DNA from 2 places in the Oryzomicrobium terrae genome. Region 1 is predicted to be linked to the other one. Evidence: predicted binding sites of a transcription regulator. Region 1 holds the regulator's gene; the other holds the start of a gene.
What was found. The regulator FNR, encoded in region 1, switches genes on or off when oxygen is low (the NO sensors DNR and NnrR bind a similar motif). The targets are predictions, from matches to a motif close to TTGANCTAGNTCAA.
Positions count from the first base shown of each region.

Region 2: the regulator FNR is predicted to act here: its motif matches at 2,079-2,092, upstream of OTERR_RS10610 (DUF2249 domain-containing protein).

Region 1 covers NZ_CP022579.1:911,629-915,039, reverse strand. Annotated here, with positions in the region: gene hemN (oxygen-independent coproporphyrinogen III oxidase) at 1-1,277, opposite strand, end outside; gene fnr (fumarate/nitrate reduction transcriptional regulator Fnr) at 1,379-2,122, shown strand; gene OTERR_RS04200 (hemerythrin domain-containing protein) at 2,156-2,707, opposite strand; gene OTERR_RS04195 (SirB2 family protein) at 2,719-3,117, opposite strand; gene OTERR_RS04190 (hypothetical protein) at 3,120-3,411, opposite strand, start outside.
Region 2 covers NZ_CP022579.1:2,340,500-2,343,910, forward strand. Annotated here, with positions in the region: gene OTERR_RS10605 (methyl-accepting chemotaxis protein) at 1-1,541, opposite strand, end outside; gene OTERR_RS10610 (DUF2249 domain-containing protein) at 1,749-2,012, opposite strand; gene OTERR_RS10615 (acetyl-CoA C-acyltransferase family protein) at 2,343-3,411, opposite strand, start outside.

The DNA.
Region 1 (3,411 bases):
TCGTCAAGTTCGGCGGCAAAGTACTTACGAAAATCGATCAGGTGGGCAATCTCGATCGACTCCAGGGACAGCTCGAAGTGGCACATCAGGGCCTGGATGATCGAGCGGCGCAGGATGTCGTCGGCGCTCAATTCCAGGCCGCGCAACACCGGCAACTGGCCGGCATCGAGGCGGTCGTAGTACTCGTCCAGGGTACGCACGTTCTGGCTATAGGTGGGCCCCACCTTGGCGATCGACGAGATGCCGAAGGACAGCATGTCGCAGTCCGCATGGGTCGAATAGCCCTGGAAGTTGCGATGCAGCCGCCCCTGGCGCTGGGCCACCGCCAGCTCGTCATCGGGCTTGGCGAAGTGGTCCATGCCGATGAAGACATAGCCGGCCTCGGTGAGCTTCTTGATCGCCAGTTGCAGGATCTGCAGCTTGGCATCGGCGCTGGGCAGATCGGCTTCGAGAATGCGCCGCTGCGGCTTGAAGTGGTGCGGCAGGTGGGCGTAGTTGTAGATCGACAGGCGGTCCGGGCTCATCGCCAGGACCCGCTCCAGGGTGCGGTTGAAGCCCATCACGGTCTGGTGCGGCAGGCCGTAGATGAGGTCCATGGAAATCGACTGGAAGCCGTTGGCTCGGGCCGCGCTGACCACGTTGGCCGTTTCTTCCTCGGACTGGACCCGGTTCACCGCCACTTGGACGCGCTCGTCGAAGTCCTGCACGCCGATGCTCATGCGATTGAAGCCCAGTTCGCCGAGCACAGCGACGGTTTCTGCATCCACCTTGCGCGGGTCCACCTCGATGGAGAACTCGCCGCCGTCGAGTAGTTTGAAGTACTTGCGCGTCAGCCCCATCAACTGGCGCATTTCGTCGTGGGAGAGGAAGGTTGGCGTACCGCCACCCCAATGCAACTGGGCCACGTCACGGCTGCCGTCCAGGTATTCGGCCTGGAGGGCCAGCTCCTTGCCCAGGTACTTGATGTACTTGGCGCTACGCCCGTGATCCTTGGTGATGATCTTGTTACAGGCGCAGTAGTAGCAGATGGTATTGCAGAAGGGGAGGTGGAAGTATAATGACAGCGCACGTCCGGCCGCGCTCATCGGGCCGCCCACACCACCGATCTCGCGCTTCCCCAGCCACGCTTTGAGCGCATCGGCGTCAAAGGCTTCAACAAAACGGTCGGCCGTCGGATACGACGTATAACGCGGCCCGCTGATATCGAAGCGCTGAATGATCTCAGGATCGAAGACGACGTTGGACGCGTTGGAAGTTGGGGAGAGCGGGGGCGCCATTGCAGGGTAAGATGAGGGTTGTTCCGTAGTATTCATTGTATGGAACAGATTCACGTTGACCTGGATCAAACCGCAAATTGCCTAGGGGCAAAGTACTGGATATGTCCGAAAACCGGGCTTTGAAAACCGTCAATCTTTCGGTCATCAAGACCGCTTGTTCCAACTGCAATCTCCGCGAGTTGTGTCTGCCGCTCGGGCTGAATTCGCTGGAGATGGCCAAGCTGGAGGAGATCGTCTCGAACCGCAAGCGGGTCAAGCGCGGCGACCTGCTCTACCGCGCCGGCGAGCCCTTCGAGGCACTCTATGCGATTCGCAGCGGCTTCTTCAAGACCGACGTGATCATGGAGGATGGCCGGGATCAGGTCACCGGTTTTCAGATGTCCGGCGAGTTGCTCGGGCTGGACGGCATCAGCAACGAAAACCACTCCTGTAACGCCATCGCCCTGGAAGACAGCGAAGTCTGCCTGATCCCCTTCGACCACTTGGAACGCCTGTCACGCCAGGTGCCGACCCTGCAGAACCACTTTCACAAGGTGATGAGCCGGGAAATCGTGCGCGACCACGGGGTGATGATGCTGCTCGGCACCATGCGTGCCGAGGAACGTCTGGCCGCGTTCCTGCTCAACCTGTCGCAGCGCTTCGTCGCCCGAGGTTATTCCCCTGCCGAGTTCTACCTGCGCATGACCCGGGAAGAAATCGGCAGCTACCTGGGCCTCAAGCTCGAAACCGTCTCCCGCTCCTTCTCCAAGTTCCAGGAAGAAGGGCTGATCGCGGTGCAGCAGAAGCACATCCGCATCCTCGACATCCCGGGCCTCAAGCGCCTGATGAACCACGGCCAGGGCTGACCCCGGCCCCGGCCGTTCATCGCCTGCCCGGGCTCACCCCGGCATGGGGGCGCCGCGCCGGGTCGCCATCCGTTCGCCCAGCCCCCGCGCCACCGCCGCCGGCAGCACCCGCTTGGCCAGGGGTAGCAACTGCTCGGTTTCCAGGGCGATGTGCTCCCGGTAGAGGGCCGCCAGGGCAGCCACCGACTCCGCCGACAAGTCCGCCGCTCCGCCGGCCAGCAACTTGCCCAGATGGTCGAGCATCGCGTCCCGGGCCACGTCCATGCGCCGATGGTCCGCCAGCAAGCGTGTCACCAGCGCCGCCACCTCGTCATCCTCGCCGGTTCGGCCGGCCACTGCCGCGTGCAGGGCGGGAAACAGATCCACCTCCTCGTCTTCGTGGTGATGGGGGGCGGCCACGGTGAAATAGCGCACCACCCCCTCGATGGCCTGGCGTGCCGCCGCATCCACCCCATGCCGGGGCAGGTGCTCGACCAGCCGTTCCAGGGTCTTCAACTGGGCCTCGATGCGGCCGTGGCAGGCATCGAGCATTTCCAGGGGTTCGTCAAAGGCCGGAGCAGCCGGACCGAGAAGGGAAGCGGACATGGAACGCACTTTCAGGACAGAAACAGGAAAAAGCCCCAGGGATTGCGGCTGAGCGCCACCGAGACGATGTAGGCGAAGCAGCCCAGGGCGAGAATCAGGAACAGCACCCGTACCGCCTTGGTTCGCCCCCGTTTCAAGGCCACCGTGCCGCACAGGATGTAGGCGATGAGCCCCAGCACCTTGGCGGTGAGCCAGCCGGCGACGAAGGGGTACTGGCCAAGCAGCGCCGCCAGGCTCAAGGCGCTGGCGAGCAGCAGGGTGTCGACGACATGGGGAAGGATGCGCAGCAACCGGGCCTGAAGCAGGGGCGAATCGGCCAGCATGAGCCCGCCGCGCAACAGGAAGCCGAGACCGGACAGAGCCACGCAGGTGACATGCAGGTGTTTCAGGATCAGGTAGGCGGTCGGCATGGTTAGGTGGCGGCAAGGGTTTCGTCCATGCGGCGGCGTTCGCTGCGGTACAGCCGCAACGCCCCCAGGAGGTTCAGGGCGAGCACGGCAAACGCCGCCAGCAACAGGGCGCCGGCCGGCAGTGCCAGCCACTGGGGTTGCAGCGGAGCCATCAGCAGCAACGCCAGGGCGACCAGATGGACGTTGAGATGGCGCAGCATGCCGGACTCCGGCAGCAGGCGCTTCATGTTGGGCGGAATCACCCGGCCACGCCCCCGGTTCTGCAGATCAAGCCAGATCAGGAAGGGCACGATC
Region 2 (3,411 bases), 1.4 Mb from region 1:
CTTTCCACGTTGCGGGCACCGTTCTCCAGGCTGTTGGCGATATCGGCCACGCTGCTGCTGATGTCCTGACTGGCCTGGGATTGCTGCACCGTGGCCGAAGCGATGTGGGTCGCCATGCCGTCCACTTCGCGGGATTCCCCGACCACTGCCGTCACCCCCTGCTCCAGACCGGCGAACTCGGCATCGTGGCGGCCGATCAGGCTTTCCGCCGCCTGGATGCGCCCCGTGGCTTCCTGGGACAGGTTGTGGATGCTGACCACGGTCTCGGTGATCTGCTGGGTTTCCTTGCGGGTGCGTTCGGCCAGCTTGCGCACCTCATCGGCCACAACGGCGAATCCCCGGCCCGCCTCGCCTGCCCGGGCCGCCTCGATGGCGGCGTTGAGGGCGATCAGGTTGGTCTGGTCGGCTACTTCCTGGATCGCCTGGGTGATGCGACCGATCTGGGCCAGGGATTGGCCGAGCACCGCCAGGGTCTGGTTGGCGTCACCCACCGCCTCGACGACGGCGGTGGAGGCATGGCGGCCTTCGCGCATGCGTTCGCTGACTTCGCTCATGCGGTCCCGGGTTGTGGCCGCGGCATCGGCGGTGCGGGCCGCATCCCCGGCCACTTCGTGCACCGTGACGCTCATCTCCTCGATGGCGGCAGCGATGCGCCCGGCTGCATCGGACTGGGCAGCCGAATGCTGGGCCACCTGATCCATGTCGGCGGCCAGCACGTCGGCGTTGCCGCTCACCTGGTCGGCCATCTCGGCGATTTCAGCCAACATCACCTTGAGGTGGGACTGAGTGGTGAGCAGGCCGTCGAACAGGCGACCGCTCTCGTCGCGGCGCTGGTGATGGATCAGCTCGGAGAGGTCGCCCTGGGCGATCCGGTCGAGGCTGCTTTCGAGCCGGCTGAAGGTGGTGAAGATGTCGCGGTGCACCCAGGCCATGGCGGCCCCGGAGAGCAAGCCGAGCAGGGTCAGCCCCTGGACCAGGTAGCGCACCAAATCGGTGTCCAGAGCGAAATCCGCACCAAACCAGCTCAGACCGCAGGAGAGGAACAGGGCCCCCATCACGCCGCCGGTGAGCAGTCCGAGGCGCTTGCGTAAGCCGAAGCGGCTGGCCGGCAGGGGCCGGGGCAGAGCCTTGCCGGTTTCGTTCAAGCGCGCGTAGAGCGCTTCCGCCGCCTTGACCTGCTCACGGCTCGGCTCGGTACGCACCGACATGAAGCCGATAGTCTGGTTGTCCTGACGCACCGGCACCACCAGGGCGTCGACCCAGTAGTGGTCGCCGTTCTTGCAGCGGTTTTTGACGATGCCGCGCCAGGGACGTCCGACCTTGAGGGTCTCCCACAGGTCGAGAAAGGCCTGGGGGGGCATCTCCGGGTGACGCACCAAGTTGTGACTTTTACCGATCAGTTCGTCACGGTTGAACCCGGAAAGCTCGACGAAGGCGTCGTTGGCGTAGGTAATGACACCTTTGAGATCGGTCTTGGAAACGATGTACTTGCCCGGTGGGAACGGACATTCCACACCGGTGACGGGGAAATTCTTTTTCATCTTGTCCCACAGCTCCCTGAAACACGTTATGCATTATGCCGAATATTTACTCATTAGGAATAATCACGTAATTCGGCACAGGCACTAACCTTAGGCAATAAGTGCGCCATAAACAGCAAGTTACCCTCGCTCCACTACAACATCGTGAATAAAAAAAGCCCCCGAGAAACTCGGGGGCCGGACGGGGAGTTTCTGTGCTAGACGAATTCAGCCCTGGATGCGGAAATCGATGACGATCTCGCCGGGCTCGCGCTGCACATACTGGATGGCCACGCGGTCGCCAAAGAACTGGTTGATCTGGGCGAGCAGCGGGATCGGGTCGTGGTCGTTGCAAAAGCGCATGGTTTCGCCGGGCTGAAGCGCATCGAGGGCACCGAAGATGGCGGCGTGGCGAAAACGCTTGGCGATGCCGCGGGCGTCAAAACCGTAGGTGCCGTCCTGGAAGACGGGGATGGAACAATCGTGGGCCATGAAAACTCCTCTGTGTGGGGGAAAATAAATTCCCGACTATTTTTGTCGGGTAATGATCCCGCCGCTTTGATTCCCATCAATTTGCCCACGACAACCCCAGGGGCCCGTATCCGCAGCACCGCTTTGGAGGCAAGTCGGGGGGCCTGGGCACAAGCCGTCGGAGCGGTTGCATCTCCAGCCGGAGCAAACGGCGTCTATTCCGCCAGCTCCGGTGGGACAAAGGAGAGGTTCCACGTTGGGGCGCTTCCCGTAGCAAAAAAAAACGGCATACCCGGAGGTATGCCGTTTTGCCTGGCAGCGGACCGGCGCAAACCGGTCACCGGGGCGGGATCAGATGCGCTCGAAGATCGCCGCGATGCCTTGGCCGCCACCGATGCACATGGTCACCAGGGCGTACTTGCCATTGACGCGCTGCAGCTCGTACAGGGCCTTGGTGGCGATGAAGGCACCGGAGCAACCGACCGGGTGGCCCAAGGCGATGGCGCCGCCGTTGGGGTTGGTCTTGACCGGGTCGAGGCCCAGGCCCTTGGACACGGCGATAGCCTGGGCGGCGAAGGCTTCGTTGGACTCGATCACATCCATCTGGTCCAGGGACAGGCCGGCCTTCTTCAGCGCCAGCTTGGAGGCCGGGATCGGCCCCTCGCCCATCACGTCGTTGGGCACGCCGGCGACGGCGTAGGACACCAGGCGGGCCAGAGGCTTGTAGCCAGACTTGGCGGCTGCGGCGGCTTCGGCCAGGACGAAGAAGGCCGCGCCATCATTGATGCCGGAGGCGTTGCCGGCGGTGACGGTGCCGTCCTTCTTGAAGGCCGGTTTCATCTTCGCCAGGGACTCCATGGTGGTGGCCCGGGGATGCTCGTCGGTATCGAACACCACGTCGCCCTTGCGGGTCTGCAGGGTGATGGGGACGATCTGGGACTTGAAGCGGCCTTCGGCGATGGCGCGGGCGGCACGGGTCTGGGACTCCAGGGCGAAGGCATCCTGCTCTTCGCGGCTGATGTTCCACTTGGTCGCCAGGTTCTCGGCGGTGATGCCCATGTGGCCGACACCGAAGGGGTCGGTCAGCACGGCCACCATCATGTCGATGGCCTTGGTATCGCCCATGCGAGCGCCGGAGCGCAGGGCCGGCATCATGTAGCTGCCGCGGGACATGACTTCGACGCCGCCGCCGATACCGTATTCACAGTCGCCGAGCAGGATGTTCTGGGCGGTGGAGACGATGGCCTGGAGACCGGAGGAACACAGGCGGTTCACCTGCATGGCCACGGAGTCCATGGGCAGACCGGCCTGGATGGAGGCGACGCGGGAAACGTAGGCGTAGCGGGAGTCGGTGGGCACGCAGGTGCCGACGGTCACGTAGTTGATCTGCTGCGGATCGACACCGGCACGAGCCACGGCT